Phytohabitans houttuyneae: one gene and its partner. The protein of the gene in region 2 interacts with the protein of the main gene of each other region in a pairwise test. Links are inferred from orthologs where the notes say so. Each region holds a gene or a part of one and is shown on either strand. Other genes may lie near its edges. The genes, in order: Phou_RS14940 and Phou_RS08445.

Region 1 (9,299 bases), 1.5 Mb from region 2 along the record:
GGACCGCCAAGATCCTCCAATGGAGTGAACACTGGAACCAATTCGGGCTGGACGGCGTCTTACGCCGCCCGGCCGTTTCATGATGCGCTTGGCTGCGGGGGTTGAACGGACATGCCATATGGTGGAGGACAGCCGGTGGTGGATGCAGCTGGATCAGGCGCGGGCTCCACGCCGCAGGACGCCGGGCTCGTCGATGTCGCAGGGATTTCCCTCAATCATCTACTGGATGCTGACGGCGACTCGCCGGTCCTGCGCTCCATCCGGCGCCTGCAATCCGGCCTCAACGATCCCAATGGGGTGCTGTCGGCTTTCAGCTCCTTTCTTGACGAGTCATGACATCGGCCGGCTGGCCGTACCAGGATTTCGACGTGGCGGCTCTCCTCGACGGGGGTTGGCGGCCGCGGCCGTTCCATGAGTTCATCGTCAAGGTCCATCAGCGGTGCAATCTGGCGTGCTCGTACTGCTACGTCTACACGCACGCCGACCAGACCTGGCGCGGCCGCCCGGACGTGATGCCGGCCGCGGTGTTCACCGCGTTCGCCGATCGACTCGGCCGCCACGTGCGCGCCCATGACCTGCGCCGTGTACAGGTGGTGCTGCACGGCGGCGAGCCGATGCTGCTCGGCGCTGCCAAGCTCGGTCAGCTGGCCGCCGCGCTGCGTGCGGCGCTGCCCCCCGGCTGCGACCTGCGCCTGGGGCTACAGACCAACGGGGTCCTGCTGGACGAGGCGGCGCTGCGCGAGCTGCGCCGGCACCGCATCACGGTCGCCGTGAGCGTGGACGGCGTCGCCGAGACCCATGACCGCCACCGCGTCACCCACGCGGGCCGCGGCAGCTTCGCGTCGGTGCGCCGGGCGCTGGAGCTGCTGGCCCGGCCGGAGCACCGCGACGGCTTCGGCGGTCTGCTCTGCACCGTCGCGCCCGACACGGACCCGGTTGCGTGCTACCGGAGCCTGCGCGCGTTCGACCCGCCGGGGATCGACTTCCTGCTGCCCCACGCCAACTGGGGCTCCCCTCCCGCACGACCGGGCGACAGCCCGACGGCCTACGGCAGGTGGCTGGTCGGCGCGTTCGACGCGTGGCACGGCGATCCGGACGCGGTGCCGGTCCGGCTGTTCGAGAGTGTCGTGGACCTGACACTCGGCGGCGCCTCCCGGTCGGAGCAGATCGGGCTCAGTCCCGCCGCCCTCGTCGTCGTCGAGTCGGATGGCGCGATCGAGCAGGTCGACGCGTTGAAGTCGGCGTACGAGGGGGCGTGCGCCACCGGGCTGAACGTGCGCGACGACGAGTTCGACACGGCCCTGACCCACCCCGGCGTGGTGGCCCGCCAGATCGGCCTGGCCGCCCTCGGCCAGGAGTGCGCCGCCTGCCCGGTGCGTCGCGTGTGCGGAGGCGGCCACTACGCGCACCGGTACCGGCCGGGCGCCGGGTTCCGGAACCCGTCCGTCTACTGTGCCGACCTGCGGCTGTTCGTCGACCACGTGCGGGCGCGGGTGGCCACGGACGTGCGGGCTCTCGCCGGGGCGGTGACCGCGTGACGGCGTACCACCGGCTCCCCGCGACCCTGCTCAGCGGGCTCGCCGCGAGCACCGGCGGGCGTGGCGCGTCCCGGGCGCTCGCCGAGGCGCAGCTGAGCAAGCACCTCCTGCTGATCGCCAACCTGCTGCGGCGGTGGTCGGGGCCGGCGGCGGACCGGGACCGCATCGTGCACGCGCTGGAGGCGGCCCGGGCGGCCGCGTCCGCCGAGGCGGCCCGGGTGCTGGGCTCGCCGCTGGTCGGGGCCTGGGTCGCCATCGTCAGCCGGGCGGTCGCGCAGGGACGCGCCGAGCGGGACGACGTGGCGCACCTCGGCGCGGTCGCGGCCGTCACCTGCGCCGCCGCTCGCGTGGACACCGAGATGACGGTGCCGGTCCGCGACGGCGCCGTCGCGCTGCCCGGAGTGGGCCGGCTGGCGGTCGGCGAGGCCCGTCACGCCCGGGTCACCAGCGCGGGCGGGACGCTGACCGTCGACGCCGGCCGCGGCCCCGTCACCGTGACCGGCGCGGCGGACGACGGCTGGCAACCGGTCCGGACGCTCGTGGCCGGCTCCGGCACGGTCCGGGCGAAGCTGGCGCTCGACGATGTCGATCCCTACCGGCACGGCTACCACGCTCCCCCGGCCCCCCGCCTGTCGGCCGCCGAGTTCGCACACTGGCAGGAGCTCTTCACCGAGGCCTGGCACCTGCTCACCGAGCGCGTGCCGTACCGGGCCGCCGAGATCGCCGCCGGCCTGCGCGCGCTCGTGCCCCTGCAAGGCGACGGCCGCTCGGCACGCAGCGCCACGATCCGGCACGTGTTCGGCGTCTTCGGGTTGACCCGGCCGGCCACCGCCGCGGACTTCGCGGTCACCTTGGTCCACGAGTACCAGCACGCGAAGCTCAGCGCCCTGCTCGACCTCGTGCAGCTGAGCGACCCGGCCGACGAACGCCGGTACTTCGCCCCGTGGCGGACCGACGCCCGGCCGCTGGCCGGCCTGTTGCAGGGTGTGTACGCGTTCGCCGGCGTGGCGGACACGTGGCGGGCGCTGCGGGGTGTACCCGGCGTGACCGACGCGGCGGAGCAGGAGTTCGCGAACGCACGCCTCCAGGTGGCTCAGAGCCTCGCGACGCTGGAAGGCTCGGGAGCGCTCACGCCGGTCGGTGCCCGGTTCGCCGCGCACCTGCGGCACTTCACCGACGCGCTGCTCGCCGAGCCGGTGCCGACCGCCGTGGCGCGACGTGCCGAGCAGCGCCAGCGTCAGCTGCACGAGCGCTGGCGGGCCGCCAACGCCACCTGAGAAGGCTCGCGGTCAGGTGGGCGGCGCCTCGACGTCGCCCTCGAGCCGCTTGCCCTGCTCCGCGTCGACGACCTCGGGATGGGTGGCGCCCAACGTCTGGCGCAGGCCGGACACCGCGTCGCGCAGGAGTGCCGCCGCCTCGTCCCCGTCGCCGGTCGCGCGCATGTCGTGAGCGAGGTTGACCGCGCGAGCCAGCAGGTACGGGTGCTCGGCGTTGTCGCGCGCCTCGTGCGGACCGCCCGATGTCACCCGGCTGCGCTCCAGCACCTCCGTCGACAAGGCCCGGGCTCTGGCCGCCTCGCCGTGCAGGGCGTAGTCGGTGGCGAGCGACGTACCCGCGCAGAGCGTGTACGGGTGGTCGCTCCCGAGCACCTCGGCGAGCAGCTCGTACGCGCGGAGGTCCAGTGCCAACGCGGCGTCGTTGTCACCTTGGGCCCGCCGGGCCACGGCCTCGTTGATGTCGGTGATGAGCGTCAAGGGGTGGTGCTCGCCGAAAAACTCGCGGTAGCGGCCTGAGGCGTCCACGATCAGCTCCAGCGCGCCGGACACGTCACCCAGCTGCCGCAGCGCGTTGCCGTAGCTCGACAGGGCGGCCACGGTGTACTCGTGGTTTTCGCCGAACCGGCGCCGGGTCTGCTCCAGGTTTTCGCCCAGCACGTCGGCCGCCTCCCGCAGCCGGCCGGCCTTGCGCAGCGTGATGCCGTACGTCCGGCCGGACAGCAGCACGATGCGGTGGCCGCTGCTGCGCCTCTCCATCAGCGCACCGCGCCACCCTTCCAGCACCGCGAGCCCGGCCTGATAGGCACCGAGCCCGTAGTAGTCACGGGCGATGTTGATGTACGTCTCCAGGGCGCGGAAGCTGTTGTCGGAGCGGCCCCTGGCCTCGATCCGATCGACGATCTCCCGGTCCAGCCGCGCCGCCTCGACGAAGTCGCCGACCATGCGGTGGGCGACCGCCAGGTTGGACTGCGCACGCAGGATGTAGTGCTCCGGTAGATCCTTCACCTCCTTGTGCCGGTCGAGCGACTCCCGATCGAATGTAAGCGAGTCCGCGTACTCGCCACGGATACGCATGGCCTGGCCGATCTGGTTGCCCAGCACCAGGGTCGACTTGGCGGTCTCGCCGAGAAACCGCCGCATGCGCGCGTAGGTGTCGTTGGTCAGCTCGTCGGCCGGCGCGCTTTCACCGAGCGCGCGCATGGCGTTCGCGATGTGGGCCTTGGCCTGGAGCGTCAACTCGCCGTCCGGACCCAACCGCGGGTGGCTGTCGTCGCTCTCCCATTCCTTGACCGCGTCGTCGGCGAGCCGGCGGCTGTTCTCGTAGTCGCCCATGTTGTACAGGTAGCGGATATGGTCGAGCACCGTCGACCGCGCCTCCATCCGCTTCGCCGTGATCATCTTGGCCGGGCGCAGGTGCGGGCCGATCTCGCGCTGCCGGTCGAGGGCGGTGCGGTCGTCCTCCTCGTCGGGGTCTCCCGGGTTGGCCTTGGCCAGCAGGTTTTGGGCGCTGCGCAGCGTCTCCGCGGCCCGCTGCTCGTCGAGCAGGTCGTGGAGCACGCTCTGGACGAGGCGGTGCACCTCGAGGCGCTGGTCGTTGTCGACCTTGACCAAGCCGTACTGGTTGAGGTCGCGGACCGCGCGGTTGATCCTGATCGTGTCGCCCAGCAGCGCGCGCAAGGGCTGCACGACGTCCGCGTCGCGGCCGTAGCGCAGCAGCGACACCGAGACTCCCTCACCACCCAGGAAGGCGAAGAGCTCCAGCAGCTGCGCCGTGGCCGGGGCGTCAGCGCGCAGCTTATCCAGCGCCAGCGTCACGAACGTGACCACCGACATGGGGTAACCGGCCGGTTTCCCCTCCGACAGCAGCTCCTTCTGATGCTGCTCCAGCAGACCGATGTACTGGCTGACCGGCATCTGGGTGAGCAGGTGCCAGGCCGCCGCCTGCTCCAGCGCCAGCGGCAGGTCGCCGAGGCGCTCGGCCAGGCGGTCGGCGTCCTCCTCGCTGATCCCGTTTCCGGTCCGCCGCCGCAGCAGCTCGACACTCTCTTCGCGCTGGAAGACGTCAACCTCGATGGACAGACCGACGGCCGCCCACTCCCTGTTGCGCGTCGTGACGACGACATCTCCACCGGTGGAGGGCACGTACTCGTCGATCGAGTCGAGGTCGTTGGCGTTGTCGTACACCAGCAGCCACTTCAGCGCTCCGGCGGCGAGGGCGTCGAGCACCAGGCGGGCGGTCTGCTGCGCGTTGTCGCCCGGTCGGATCCCGAGCTCCCGGGCGAGCTGCTCCAGCGAGGTCAGCACGCCGGAGGCGGAGTCGGCGGGCAACCACCAGACGAGGTTGTAGTCATCCAGGTGGCGGTACACGTACTCGAGCACCAGCTGGGTCTTGCCGACGCCACCCATGCCGTGAACAGCGTGCGGAAGCACCGCCGCCTTGGACCCCGAGGCGAGGGTGCGGGCGAGGCGGTCGAGCAGCTCCACCCGGCCGGTGAAGTTGCGGTTTTGAAGGGGCACGCCGCCCCGGATCGTGCGGGCGCCGGCCGGGCGCCGGCGTGGCGCGCCGAGGTCCTCGTCGTCCCGCTCCTCTGGCCCCAGCGCCGCGGCGATCGACTCGGTGGCACCGAGACCGCCGGCGACGCTCGCCGCCCAGCGCCGCAGGGCACCGGCCCGCGTGCGGTCGACGAGGTCGGCGAGGCGTACGACGAATCCGAGCAGCGGTGGCGCCTCGCCCTCGGGGGCAGGCTGCCGCTCCATGATCCGGATTACGGCGGCCCAGTCCTCCCAGACGCCGAAGTCCTTGAGCTCCGGCACCTCGGACAGCTCGCCGCGCGCCTTGAAAACCGCCGTAATGCCAACCTCGCCGAGCATTCGACACAGATCCTGACGATCAGGTGCCGAGAGCAGCAACGATCCCCTGATTTCGCGGGCCAGGTCGTGCGCACGCAGAGCCGACGGTTCCGGATACCGGTCCGCCACGATGCTGCTGAAGGCCACCACGCCGCCGCTGAGCAGGCTGTAGGAATGGATCAGCGATAACAGATCACCGCGCGTATCGGAAGCGCGTCGAGTCGTGAACGCGCGACGCAGGACAGCGGCGGTATCGTTGACCACGCGGTCGCGCTCGGCCTGATCCCTCAGCGCGGGGACCTGCAACAACACCTCTACCAGGGCATCAAACGGCTTGTCCGCCGTCGCGGTTTCTGACACGGGTGCTCATTTCCCACGCGATCCGAATGTCTGCCACGAATGGTAAACGGAATTCCCGGCCTGACCAAGCGCTTCGCTGACGACCACCACTTCTTGGGCACAAACGGATTTTCTGTTTTGACCGAGATCGACGACGCTTCGCTCAAGAACAATCGCAGCCGGGTGATCCGCCATGGTCGAACGTACGAAAAACCAGCTCACGGGACACGTCGTTAGCGGACCACCGGCTCGGCCTCGCCCGCCCGCGCCACCCGGTCACGGCCGGCCCGCCACCCGCTGCCCACAGCCCGACGCGGCGTCCGAACCCGCGCAGAAGGAGTTGCGCTGACGGTTCTTTAAGAGCAAGAGCGAGAAGACCCGAGCTACCGCGATGTCCGCGGTGGTCCGGACCGTTGCTCCCGCGGCCTCACCCCGCGCCGCTGGTCACGCTCAGCCCGCTCGCGCTCCGCGCAGGCGGCGCACGGCCTCGTCGATCACTTCCGGGCGCTTGCAGAAGGCAAAACGGACGAGCCGCTTTCCCGCCTGCGGGTCGTCGTAGAACACCTCGGTCGGCACGGCCGCGACACCCAGGCGCTCGGGCAGCGAGCGGCAGAACTCCATGCCGTCCGTACCGCCCAGCGGGCTGATGTCGGTGGTCACGAAGTAGGTGCCCTCGGACGGGAGCACACCGAAGCCGGCGTCGGTCAGGCCGGCCACGAGCTGGTCGCGCTGCGCCTGCAGCCCGGCGCGGAAGCCCTCGTAGTAGCTGTCCGGCAGATCCAGCGCCACGGCCACGGCGGGCTGGAACGGCCCACCGTTGACGTACGTGAGGAACTGCTTGACCCGCGTCACCGCGGTGACCAGGGCGGCGGGGCCGCTCGCCCAGCCGATCTTCCAGCCGGTACACGAGAAGGTCTTGCCCGCCGAGGAGATGCGCACGGTGCGCTCGCGCATGCCGGGCAGGGTGGCGAGCGGGATGTGCGCGTCCCTCGCGTCGGTGAAGACAAGGTGCTCGTACACCTCGTCGGTCACCGCGTACGCACCGTGCTCCTGGCACAGCTCGGCGATCTGGGTGAGCTCGGACCGGGTGAAGACCTTGCCGGTGGGGTTGTGCGGCGAGTTGAGCAGCACCAGCCGGGTGCGCGGCCCGAACGCCGCGCGCAGCTCGGCGGGGTCGAACGCGTACCGCCCGCCGGCGCCGGGGCGGAGTGTCACCGGCCGCCGGACCGCGCCGGCGAGCGCGATCGAGGCCGCGTACGAGTCGTAGTAGGGCTCGAAGCAGACCACCTCGTCGCCGGGCTCGCACAGGCCCAGGATCGCCGCCGCGATGGCTTCGGTGGCGCCGGCGGTGACCAGCACCTCGCCGTTCGGGTCGTACTCAAGCCCCCAGAACCGCCGCTGGTGTGCCGAGACGGCCGCCCTGAGCGCGGGGACGCCGGCGCCGGGCGGGTACTGGTTGTGCCCGGTGCGCAGCGCCTCGACGGCCGCCTCCAGCATCTCCGGCGGCCCGTCGGTGTCCGGGAAGCCCTGGCCCAGGTTGACCGCACCGTGGCGCACGGCCAGGGCCGACATCTCGGCGAAGATCGTGGTGCCGAAGACCCGCATCCGGTGCACGCCGGGATCGCTGTCGATGGTGGTCACCGGGCCAGCGTAACGGCGTGCCTAGAAGATGAGCTTCGAGCACGTGGCGGTGGCGAAGGTGCCGCTCGCGGACTTCTTCGCGACCTCCTCGCCGTCGATGGTGATCCGGCACTCGATGCTGCCCTCACCGCCGGCGCTGCGGATGGCGGTCACGCTGACCAGGGCGGCGCCCTCCGCGAGCGTGAGCTCCTTGCGCCACGGCAGGTCGGTGTCGGTGGCCCGCTCCGGCGTCCGGCCGTCGTCCTTGACGAAGACGAGACTCACCGGACCGTCGCCGGTCACCTCGTACACCACCTTCTGGCCGGCGCCCGGGTTGTCGGCGCCGTAGCCACCGGTGGCGCCGGGCTCCGGCTCGGTCTGCTCGACCCGCGGTGTCTCGATGTCCCGCGTGGGGTCCGTGGTGATCGTGCCGGGGTCGTCGCCGCTGCGGACCAGCAGCACACCGGCGGTCACGGCGCCGCCCACGAGCAGCACGGCCAGCGCGATCACCACCGCCAGGATCGGCCCGTTGGACCGGGGCGGCCGGGGCGGCGCGGCGGGTGCACCGAGGTAGGCCGGGTAAGGCGTGGTGGGCGGCGACGACGTGGGCGGGGGCGGCACCGGCTGGGTCGGATGCGTGCCAGGTTGCGGCTCGTACGGCGGCGGGTATGTCATCGGGTGTTGTCCCCCCGGATAAAACTCCGGATCTTCCCCGGATAAGGACGGCGGCGAGTCACGGTGTTCCACGATCGGCCCGCTGGGCAAGTCCGGTGTCCGATTCTTCCCTCGATTGCCGCAAACGCTCATGTCGGGTGAGCGATAGGGGGGCTTTCGAGCAAGCGTGGTGAGCGAAAGTGGGTTACGCTGCGGGCCATGTGTGGAATCGTGGGCTACGTCGGCGCCCGACCGGCGCTGGGCATCGTGCTGGACGGGCTGCGCCGGCTCGAATACCGAGGGTATGACTCGGCGGGCGTCGCCGTGGTGGCCGGCGACCGCCTGCTGACCGAAAAGCGGGCCGGCAAGCTGTCCAACCTGGAAAAGATCCTGGCCGAGACACCCACCGCCGGCATCGGCGAGGGCACCACCGCGATCGGCCACACCCGGTGGGCCACCCACGGCGGCCCCACCGACCGAAACGCCCATCCACACATGTCCCGCGACGGCCGCGTGGCGGTGATCCACAACGGCATCATCGAAAACTTCGCCAAGCTCCGCGCGGAGCTCGAGGCCGAGGGCATCGAGTTCGCCAGCGACACCGACACCGAGTGCGCCGCCCACCTGCTCGCCGTCGAGCTGGCCGACCAGGGCGAGGCCAGCGCGGAAGGGCTGGCCGCGGCGATGCGCCGGGTCTGCCAGCGGCTGGAGGGCGCGTTCACGCTGCTCGCCGTCGACTCGGCCGTGCCCGGCGCGGTGGTCGGCGCCCGGCGCAACTCGCCGCTGGTCGTCGGCCGCGGAGACGGGGAAAACTACCTGGCCAGCGACGTGTCCGCCTTCATCGAGCACACCCGCGAGGCGGTCGAGCTGGGACAGGACCAGGTTGTGCTGATCACGCCCGACGGCATCGAGATCACCGACTTCTCTGGTCAGGCCGCGAGCGGCAAGGACTTCCACATCGACTGGGACGCCTCCGCCGCGGAAAAGGGCGGCTACGACTACTTCATGCTCAAGGAGATCG
Region 2 (10,249 bases):
AGCGTGTCCTTGGGTCCGGCGCAGCCGTGCGGGTCGGTGAGGAGCGCCGCGGCGTCGGCGAGATGGCCGTTGACCGCGCGGGCGAGCACCGCGGCCGCCTTGCCGGCCACGAGCACGCTCGCCGCCCCACCCGGGCGCAGCGCGGCGGTGACCGCGCCCACCACGCCGGCGGGGCTGTCGACGACCTCCAGCACGGAGTGGCACAGCACCAGGTCGGCCGCGCCCGGCTCGACCAGGCCGGCGAGCGCGTCGCCGTCGCCCTGCACGGCCCGGATCCGGTCGGCGACCCCGGCCTCCGCGGCCCGGCGGGTCAGCGCGGCGAGCGCGTCCGGGCTGGCGTCGACGACCGTCACGCGGTGGCCGTCTTCGGCGAGCGGCACGGCGAATCCGCCGGTGCCGCCGCCCACGTCGAGCACGGTGAGCGCGCGGCCGCTCTGCCGCTCGATCTCGCGACGCAGGGCCGCCCAGACGACGGCGGTCCGCGGTCCGCTGCGCTGTGCGCGGGTCAACTCCATGCCCTACCTCGCTCCGTGGCCTCGCGGCACCCGCTCATTTCCGCAGCCTATGCCAGGGGCCGGGACCACAGGTGGCGGAGCCCCACGGCCTCCGCCACCAGGCTGTCCACTGTAATCGCGCTTAACGGTTTATCCGTCAGCCACGAGCGAGGATCTGGCCGACCGCCGTGGCCTTGTCGCCGAGCATGGCGCGCAGCCGCAGCGCGATGTCCTCCGGCTCGTCGCCCGGCCCGAACGCCTGCACGACCTGGTCGGGCACCGCGTCGATGCCGACCTGGATGCTGGTCAGGTCGAGCTGGAGCTGAGTCTTCGTCTCCTCGTCGACGTTGCCCACGGCGGTGGCGAGGGCCTTGACCGCGTCGGTCATCCAACCGGCCCACACGTGCAGCGGCACCTTGCCGTCGCCGGTGGGGTTGGGGATGGCAACTGCCGTGGTGTAGTGCGCGTCCCGAAGCTGCTGGGCCTGCTGGGGGGTCATCTCGTTGTACTCCGATCTGCCCTGCCAGACCGCGAGGGACTCCCCGCGGAGCACGGACAGGACACCGTCAAGGGCGGACCAGTCCTCACAGAACTGCCGGATGATCGAAAGGTGGATGTGCCACAGGTGGGTCTCGTCGCGTCCCGGGTCGGGCCCCGCGTCGGCGCCGACGCCGAGCGGCCGCCCGCCGGTGAGCACGTAGCAGTAGACAGTGCTGCTGTTTTTCGTGCCGATGAACTCGCGCAGCACCGGCCCGCGCGGTGTGTAGAGGCGTGGGTCGCGCGAACGGGCCGCGCTGTCCAGCCGCCCCGTGTAGTTGCGCATGGCGGCGTCGGACATGCTCAGGTCGATCGCCGACGCCAGCGTGCCCGAGCCCTTGCGGTCGGCGGCGACGTCGCGAACCGAGTAGTCGGACGGTGGCAACGCGTTGCGGTAGTTGTGGTAGCCGGGTTTCGCCGCATACACCCGCCGAGCAGCGCCGAAGGCTCGAAGCGGTCGAAGTCGGTCCACAGTCGCCAGATGGCGGCGGAGATGCGGCTCGGGTTGGGGTTGCCGGCCAGGATGGCGAGGTCGTCACCGTCGGCCTCGGACGCGGCCTCGGCGATGGCCGAGAGGGCCACGTCGCGGGCGCTGGTCACCGGGGCGGCGGATGGGTCGGGCAGGGCGAGCACGTCGTACTCCTGGCCGATGGCGCAGTCGATGGCGAGATCGTCGGTCAGCGGCTGCGGCTCGGGGTCGCGGACGTGGAAGGCGCCGTCGCGCCAGTCGTAGAACCACGCCCGCCCGCTGGGCTTGTCGCCCAGGAGAAACCCGCTGGGGTAGCGACTGATCCGCACCTGACCGTCCAGTGGGCCGCCATGGCAGCGTCCCTCGTGCACGGTGCTGCTCCCTTCCTCAACGGGGGATCGTAGGGTCGGGCTATGAGCACCGACGACCAGGCAGAGTGGCACAGGCGTCGGCGCCACGCGGTCACCGTACACGCCGAAGCTCAAGAGCGCCTGAGGGCGGTGGAGGTCGCGCAGGCGCGTGCGCTGGTGGCCGACTTCGTCCGCCGGGCGCGCGAGCGGGGCCTGGCGACGGAACCGCTGGTGGCGCGGGCGTACAGCGGCCGGGGCCGGTACCGGACCGGGCTGCGGGGCTGGTACCTGAAAGCGGATCGATCGATAGCCGTCGCTGAGGATGGCGTCTTCCACCTGCTCGCCGTGCCGGCCAGCCTGCGGGCCCGCATCACCGGCGTCACCCTCCGGGGTGATGATCCGCCGCTCGTGGTCGGCCGCGGCGGACGGGACGGCGAGTCGATCCCGCTCGCCACGCTTCTCGAGCAGGCGCTGAGCAGGGAATGAGGGCATTTCTGAAAACGGACAGGTACGTCCGTCGTCCCTTAGGGGTATCAGGGGCGTAAGCCGATGCGTATTGACGATGCGCGACCGGCGTGCACGGCGCAACATGTAGCCGAATCGAATGCGTGTGTCCACGGGGGATTCATGACCAGAAACTTCGCCGGACTGCTGACCGGGCGCCGGACGAAATACCTCATCATCGTGTTCTGGCTGGTGGTCGTCGCGATCGCCGGTCCCCTCGCGGGCAAGCTGTCCAGCGTCCAGGATGACCAGGTCAAGTCCTGGCTGCCGGGCAGCGCCGAGTCCACCCAGGTGCTCGACAAGCAGGCCGCGTTCTCCTCACCGGACATGCTGCCCGCGGTCGTCGTCTACGAGCGCCCGTCCGGCCTGACCGACGCCGACAAGGCGAAGGTGGCGGCCGACGCGCAGCAGTTCGGGCAGCTCGAGGACCTCGACGGTCAGGTGCAGGGTCCCGCGTTCTCGACGGACGGGCAGGCGGCCCAGATCTACGTGCCGCTCAACCTCGGCCCCGAGGGCTGGGAGCTGGCCGGCTCCATGGTCGACTCGATCATGGCGACCGCGGAGTCGGGCGCCAACGGCCTCGAGGTGCACGTCACCGGCCCCGCCGGCAGCGCCGCGGACTCGGCCGAGGCGTTCGAGGGCATAGACAGCACGCTGCTGTTCGCCACGATCGCGGTGGTCGTGGTGATCCTGCTGTTCACCTACCGCAGCCCGGTGCTGTGGCTGCTCCCGGTGATCTCTGCTGGCGTCGCGCTCACGTGCGCCCAGGCGGTGATCTACCTGCTCGCCAAGCACGCCGACCTCACCGTCAACTCGCAGAGCGCGGGCATCCTGACAGTGCTTGTGTTCGGCGCCGGCACCGACTACGCGCTGCTGCTCGTCGCCCGATATAGGGAAGAACTGCGCCGCCACCACGACCGGCACGAGGCGATGGCGGTCGCCCTGCACCGCGCCGGCCCGGCGATCATCGCGAGCGCGGCCACCGTGGCGATCGGCATGATCTGCCTGCTCTTCGCCGAGACGAACTCCACCCGCGGCCTCGGCCCCGTCGCCGCGATCGGCATCGTGGTCGGCCTCGCGGTCATGCTCACGCTGCTCCCGGCGCTCCTGGTCACCGTGGGCCGGTGGATCTTCTGGCCGGTGCGCCCGAAGGAGGGCACCGCCGAGCCGACCACCACCGGCGTGTGGGCCAAGGTCGGTCGCCGCATCGCCCGCGCGCCCCGCGTCACCTGGATCACCACGAGCGTGGTGCTCGCCATCATGGCGATCGGCCTGGTCCAGCTCGACGCGACCGGCCTGACCAACAAGGAGTCGTTCCGCGGCAACCCCGACTCGATCGTGGGCGAGGAGGTGCTCGCGCGGCACTTCCCGGCCGGCGTCGGCACCCCGGTCGCCGTGGTCAGCAACGCCGCGCAGGCGGCGGAGGTGCGCACCGCGTTCGCCGGTACACCGGGCATCGAGCCGTCCTCGGTGCGCGAGCCGGTGGTCCGCGACGGCGTGGCCTACCTGGAGGGCACGCTCACGTCGCCGCCGGACAGCCCGGAGGCGTACGACACGGTCGAACGGGCACGGGACCGCGTGCACGCGGTGCCTGGCGCGGACGCCCAGGTCGGCGGCCAGACCGCGATCAACCTCGACCTGCAGACCGCGGCCCGCCACGACCGCAACCTGATCATCCCGATCGTGCTGCTCGTCGTGCTGGTGATCCTGTGCATCCTGCTCCGCGCGATCATCGCCCCACTCGTGCTCGTCGCGACCGTGGTGCTCTCCTTCGCCGCGGCGCTGGGCGTGAGCGCGCTGGTCTTCCGGCACGTGTTCGGCTTCGGCGGCGCGGACAGCTCGCTGCCGCTGTTCGTGTTCGTGTTCCTTGTCGCGCTCGGCATCGACTACAACATCTTCCTGATGACCCGGGTGCGCGAGGAGTCCGTCCGCCACGGCACCAAGAAGGCCGCCCTGATCGGCCTCGCCGCGACGGGCGGCGTGATCACGTCGGCGGGCGTGGTGCTGGCCGGCACGTTCGCGGTGCTGGCGACGCTGCCGCTGACGGCGTTCGCGGAGATCGGGTTCGCGGTGGCGTTCGGCGTCCTCCTGGACACGATCGTCGTCCGCGCGGTGCTGGTCACCGCACTCAACCTGGACATCGGCCGCCACATGTGGCACCCGAGCAAGCTGGCGAAGGTGCCGGACGAGATCCCGTCCGCGACGGCACCCGAGCCGGCACCGGCGGTGCGCTAGCTGGGTTTTCCGGGTCCGCCGCTGCCCGCTTGTGGGCGCCGGCGGACCGGACCGCGGCTTGATGCAGCCTCGGGCGGGTCCGTCTACAGTGCAGCGCCGTTGCGGGGAGCAAGCACGATAGAGATCTTGGCGGGTTGGTGCGCCATATCGCCGCCAACTCACCAAGGTCTGCCAGGGCCGGCCGTGGTCCCGAGTTGACCTTGTCCGGCGTGCCGCCGTCCGCCCTGCTGCACGTGCTGGACCAACTCCGGGCCGCCGAGGTCGGCGATCGGTCCGTCAGGCGGCCGAAACGCTCTACCACGCCTTTGATCGAGGCCGAGCCCACCGCGGTGATCGGCGCCGAACTCCACTACCGCACCGGCATTCGGACCCCGCAGCGCAACGGCCATCGTCCCCTGACCACGACGGCGGGTGATTTGAGGCTGCGGATCCCGAGGCTGCGGTCGGGGTCGTTCTTCCACCAACCCCCTGGAACGGCTGAACAATGAGATCAGACGCCGCGCAGACGCGGTCGGTGCGTTCCCACCGCCGAGCCCCCTGCTCCACCCAGCCGGCGCGGTCCTGGTCGAAGCCCACGACGAATGGCAAAACCGGCGACCGCCACTACCTCTCCGAAGGCACCCCGCCCGGCCAACTCAAGCAACGGCAAGGCCGCAGCCGCAGAGTGTCCGGGCCCGCCCGTTCGGCGGCCGACCCGCATCCGTCCACAGTGCAGCGTCGTTGCGGGGAGCAAACAAGATACGAGATCTTGGCGAGTTTGGGGCCGCCATAGCGACGCCTCGACTTTCGGAGTTTCGTCGTCTGGAGTCCTTTCGCGGTCACCGCCTCACCCTCCGCGGTCGCCCAGCTCAACCCAGGAGCCCGATCCGCCAGATCTTGGCAAGTTAGCGTCGAAATTACGCGCCAACTTACCAAGATCTCGAAGCGCACACCGAACCCGACTGATCGACAGTCACGGACCGCGACGACGGCGCCGAACCGCGGACGGACTCGCGCACTCGCGCTCGAAAGATCTACAGAAGCACGGGTAGGGCAGACCAGACAGGTGGATCTTGCATGGGAGGACACCGGCGGCTGTCGCACGGAAGCAATCCCAACTCCGAAGGTCGAGCGACGCCAACTCGCCAAGATCTCCGGAGCCGGCCACGAGCACGTCCGGTTCGCCGCGGAGTCCCGATGCGGCCCGACCTGCCAATCCGCGTCGCCACCCTCGCCCGTTCAGCGGCGCGGACCGATGGCGAGCGGTCAGTCTTCTGGGACCAGGACGCGGGCCGACCGCTGGGCTGGCACGGCTGGGTTGCCGGCCGCGAGGCGGCGGGACAGCGCGCGGTTGAGCACGAGCGAAATGACGTTTACCGCGACGAATACCGCAATGTAATAGATCATGGCGGCATCGGCGAAGGGCGATGAGAACGCCTCCTGGTAGGGCACCAGCCGCGCGTTTTCCGGAATGCGGTGCAGAGCGCGGGCGCCGATCGCGAGGAGCGCGAGGTAAATAGTGAGCGACGCCACAACGATGACCAGTTGCACTCGCCACCACGATCTGGCTTTGGACGCGGTTACCTGGCGTCCCCTCAGATGTCTCGTCGCGAGCAGTAGGAATATCGCATCGATCAGCAGCACCGCGATCGCGCTCACCCAAATCTCGCCGGCGACCGCCCGCATCAGGGTCATCTGGGCGACCTCGAAGGCGTCGTGGTTGTCACCGCACCAGGAGATCGTCTCGCACTGTGCCCTGGTGTACTTGGCGTCTGCCCTGCTCACGCCGAACGTGTAGCGCGCGTGCGCGGCAACGAAGAACGGTGTGTAGACAGCAAGGAAAAACACCCAGAAGAGGTACTTTGCGCCGACCAGAAAGGTCGTCCTGTTGTGCATGGCTACCCGGATTCCGCTATTTGGTACTCGCCGTTCGCCACGGGCCCGAAACAGATTGACACAGCGAAGTGACTCATCGTGCACCACTGTCGGAATACCGTCGAAGGCGTATCAGCGGAAATCGCGTGACGCTGGGGTCACCGGCGGCGTGATCGGATCGAGCCGGTCGGCGGTCAAATTGATCACGCCGTCGTGCTTTTCCAGGCGGCCTCTGACGATCAGTGCGGCACTCGTGCGAGCCACTTTTCGGTACCGCTGCCACAGCCCCGGCGAGCACGTCACGTTGAGCATGCCGGTCTCGTCCTCCAGGTTCATGAAGGTGATCCCGCCCGCGGTCGCCGGCCGCTGCCGGTGGGTCACGAGGCCGCCGACGCGCACCCGCGTGCCGCCGTCGATCATGCCCAGCCGCGCTATCGGCACCGCGCCGGCCTCCTCCAGCTGGGGCCGGATGAAGCGGGCCGGGTGGCTCTCCGGCGACAGGCCGGTGGCCCACACGTCCGCGACCAGGCGGTCGACCGCGTCCATGCCGGGCAGCGTGGGCGGCGGGTTGGGGCTGCTGCCGGTGCCGGGGAGGCGGCCGGGCCGCTCCTCCGCCGCCGCGCCGGCGGCCCACAGCGCCTCGCGGCGGGTCAGCCCGAAGCCGGCGAACGCGTCCGCCGTGGCCAGCGCCTCCATGTGCGCGCCGGTCAGGCCGACCCGGCGGGCCAGGTCCGCCATGTCCCGGTACGGGCCGGCGCCCTCCCGCTCCTCCTCGATCCGCGCGGCGAGGTCGTCGCCGATCGTGCGCACATAGGACAGTCCAAGTCGGACGGCCGGGCCGCCCATCCCCCACTGGTGCGGCGGCTCGCCCTTCTCGCTCCCCCATCGGGTGTCCGATGTGTACTCCAGCTTTGCCTTCGCCCCGCTCGCGTTGATGTCCGGCCGGCGCACCTCGACACCGTGCCGCCGCGCGTCGTCGACCAGCGTCTGCGGCGAGTAGAAGCCCATCGGCTGGGCGTTGAGCAGCGCGGCGAGGAACGGCCCGGGGTGGTAGCGCTTGAGCCACGAGCTGGCGTACACGAGGTAGGCGAAGCTGATCGCGTGGCTCTCCGGAAAGCCGAAGCTGGCGAACGAGGAGAGCTTGAGGTACACGTCGTCGGCGAGCTCGCCGGTGATCCCCCGCTCCGCCATGCCCGCGTAGAGCCGCTCCCGGAGCGCTGCCATCCGCTCGTCCGAACGCTTCGAGCCCATCGCGCGGCGCAGCTGGTCGGCCTCGGCGCCGTTGAAGCCGGCGACGTCGATCGCGAGCTGCATGAGCTGCTCCTGGAAGAGCGGCACGCCGAGGGTCTTGGCGAGCGCGTTCGCCATCGCCGGATGCGGCGGCTCGGCCTTTTCCAGGCCCTTTTTGCGGCGGATGTAGGGATGTACGGACCCGCCCTGGATCGGGCCGGGGCGGATCAGCGCCACCTCCACGACAAGGTCGTAAAACTTGCGCGGCTCCAGCCGCGGCAGGGTGGCCATCTGGGCGCGCGACTCGACCTGGAAGACGCCCACCGAGTCGGCCCGGCACAACATGTCGTAAATTTCGGGATCGTCCAACCGCATCCCGCTCAGGTCGAGGTCATCCTGGATCATGTCGTGCGCGTACCGGAGCGCGGACAGCATCCCCAACCCCAGCAGGTCGAACTTGACCAGCCCGGCGATCGCGCAGTCGTCCTTGTCCCACTGCAGGACCGTGCGATTCTCCATCCGCGCCCACTCCACCGGGCACACGTCGATCACCGGCCGGTCGCAGATCACCATGCCGCCGGAGTGGATGCCCAGGTGGCGTGGAAACGTCTGCAGCTCGTTTGCGAACTCGATCACGCGCGGCGGGATGTCGTCGACGTCGACGGCCGCGATGCTCCCCCACCGGTCGATCTGCTTGCTCCACGCGTCCTGCTGCCCCGGCGAGAAGCCGAACGCCTTGGCGATGTCGCGCACCGCCGACCGCGGCCGGTACGAGATCACGTTGGCGACCTGCGCGGTGTGCGTCCGGCCGTACTTCTCGTAGACGTACTGGATGACCTTCTCGCGCTCGTCGGACTCGATGTCCACGTCGATGTCGGGCGGCCCGTCCCGCTCAGGGGCCAGGAAACGCTCGAAGAGCAGCTCGTGCTGTACCGCGTCGACGTTGGTGATGCGGAGCGCGTAGCAGACCGCCGAGTTGGCCGCTGATCCCCGCCCCTGGCAGAAGATCCGGTTTCGATGGCAGAAGGCCACGATGTCGTGGACGATCAAGAAGTAGCCGGGAAAGCCCAGCTCGTCGATCATCTTCAGCTCGCGGTCCAGCTGGGCGTACTCCTTGGGTGCCGCCTCCCGCGGCCCGTACCGCTCCAGCGCCCCGCGCATGGTCAGCTCGCGCAGCCAGCTCATCTCGGTGTGGCCCGGCGGCACCTCCCAGTCCGGCAGGTTGGGCGCGACGAGCTGCAGGTCGAAGGCGAGCTCGCGGCCCAGCTCGGCGGCGCGCGCCACCGCGCCCGGGTACCCCGCGAACCGGGCCGCCATCTCCTCGCCGCTGCGCAGGTGCGCGGTGGCCGCGGCGGGCAGCCACCCGTCGATCTCGTCGAGGCTGCGCCTGGCCCGTACCGCCGCGAGGGCCGTGGCCAACCGCCGCCGCTTGGGCGTGGCGTAGTGCACGTTGTTGGTGGCCACAGTGGACAGTCCTGCCGCGGCGGCCAGCTCGGCGAGCGCGTCGTTGCGGTCGCCGTCGCTCGGGTCGCCGTGGTCGGTCAGCTCCACCAGCACGCGCTCGGAGTCGAACGCGGCCACGAGCCGGTCCAGCTCCGCGGCCGCCGCGGCCATCCCGCCGATCCGCAGCGCCGCCGGCACGGTGCCCTTGCGGCACCCGGTCAGCACGACCACGTCGGTGAGCCCTTGGCCCAGCTCGTCGATCGAGGGGTACACCGGGCGGCCCTTCTCCTTCCCGGCCAGCTGCGCCTGGCTGACGGTGCGGGCGATCTGCGCGTACCCGGCGGGGCCCCGGGCCAGCACCACCAGGTGGCGGCCGACCGGGTCGGGCTCCCCGTTCTGCGGGCCGGGCAGGCCGAGCGAGAGCTCCGCGCCGAAGACCGTGGGCAGCTGGTGGGCGCGGGCCGCCTCGGCGAAGCGCACGACGCCGTAGAAGCCGTCGTGATCGGTCACCGCGAGCGCGGTCAGCCCCAGCCGGGCCGCCTCGCGTGCCAGCTCCTCCGGGTGGCTCGCCCCGTCGAGGAAGCTGAAGTTGGTGTGGCAGTGCAGCTCCGCGTAGGACACGGCGCCCTCGGCGCGGATGAGCGCGGGCCCCTCGTACGGCGGGCGCTTGCGGCTCCACGCCGGCGAGTCGCCGCCGTCGGCGTCCACGGCCAGCGGGTCCACGACGTGCTTTCCGGAGAGCACCCGCTCCATCTCCGCCCACGGGCGGACGGGGTTGTGAAAGCCCACGGGAACCTCCAGCCTGCCTTCCAGGTCGATCAGGGAGTTGGTGCAGCGAAACGCCGGACGACACGCCCACGAACTCCCTGATCAACTGCGATGTCAGTCATAGATCGCCTCCACCGACCAGATACCGCCGGCCAGCGAGAGCAGAAGGCCCCAGCCGCCGGGGAGGGCCACCTGGAAGCGCGCCCGCCGCCGCGACTCCTCCGGCGCCCACCAGCGCTCGTCCACCGGCCACGGCCCGATCCAGCCGATCACCTCGACGGTGCTCTCTCGCCGCGCCGACCCGATCACGACGCGGGCCGGCGGCGCGCTGAGCTCCAGCCGGCCGCTCACCTCGACCGGGGTGC

Evidence for each region.
Region 1: the proteins of Phou_RS08445 (region 2) and Phou_RS14940 interact in binary tests that used the Escherichia coli proteins (3 or more experiments, as listed by UniProt). The link is inferred for Phytohabitans houttuyneae from one-to-one orthologs.

Annotation. Positions count from the first base shown.
Region 1 is NZ_BLPF01000001.1:3,371,899-3,381,197, reverse strand. The notes cover bases 5,551-8,474. They hold Phou_RS14940 (pyridoxal phosphate-dependent aminotransferase), read right to left. Parts: upstream 7,646-8,474; coding sequence 6,455-7,645; downstream 5,551-6,454. Other genes in these bases: Phou_RS14935 (MmpS family transport accessory protein), read right to left, coding at 7,667-8,299; Phou_RS14945 (hypothetical protein), read right to left, coding at 6,032-6,226; fxsT (FxSxx-COOH system tetratricopeptide repeat protein), read right to left, coding at 5,551-5,977. Outside these bases: Phou_RS14965 (hypothetical protein), read left to right, coding at 136-336; Phou_RS14960 (FxsB family cyclophane-forming radical SAM/SPASM peptide maturase), read left to right, coding at 369-1,538; Phou_RS14955 (HEXXH motif domain-containing protein), read left to right, coding at 1,535-2,815; more of fxsT, read right to left, coding at 2,828-5,550; glmS (glutamine--fructose-6-phosphate transaminase (isomerizing)), read left to right, coding at 8,498-9,299. UniProt on the Escherichia coli protein: Shows aminotransferase activity with methionine and histidine as substrates, and to a lesser extent also with phenylalanine.
Region 2 is NZ_BLPF01000001.1:1,857,493-1,867,741, forward strand. The notes cover bases 6,376-10,249. They hold Phou_RS08445 (error-prone DNA polymerase), read right to left. Parts: upstream 9,906-10,249; coding sequence 6,576-9,905; downstream 6,376-6,575. Other genes in these bases: Phou_RS08440 (hypothetical protein), read right to left, coding at 6,376-6,464; Phou_RS08450 (DNA polymerase Y family protein), read right to left, coding at 9,999-10,249. Also shown: Phou_RS08405 (methyltransferase domain-containing protein), read right to left, coding at 1-515; Phou_RS08410 (hypothetical protein), read right to left, coding at 652-1,416; Phou_RS08415 (hypothetical protein), read right to left, coding at 1,335-1,871; Phou_RS08420 (hypothetical protein), read left to right, coding at 1,914-2,336; Phou_RS08425 (MMPL family transporter), read left to right, coding at 2,478-4,589; more of Phou_RS08440, read right to left, coding at 5,835-6,375. UniProt on the Escherichia coli protein: DNA polymerase III is a complex, multichain enzyme responsible for most of the replicative synthesis in bacteria. This DNA polymerase also exhibits 3' to 5' exonuclease activity. The alpha chain is the DNA polymerase catalytic subunit.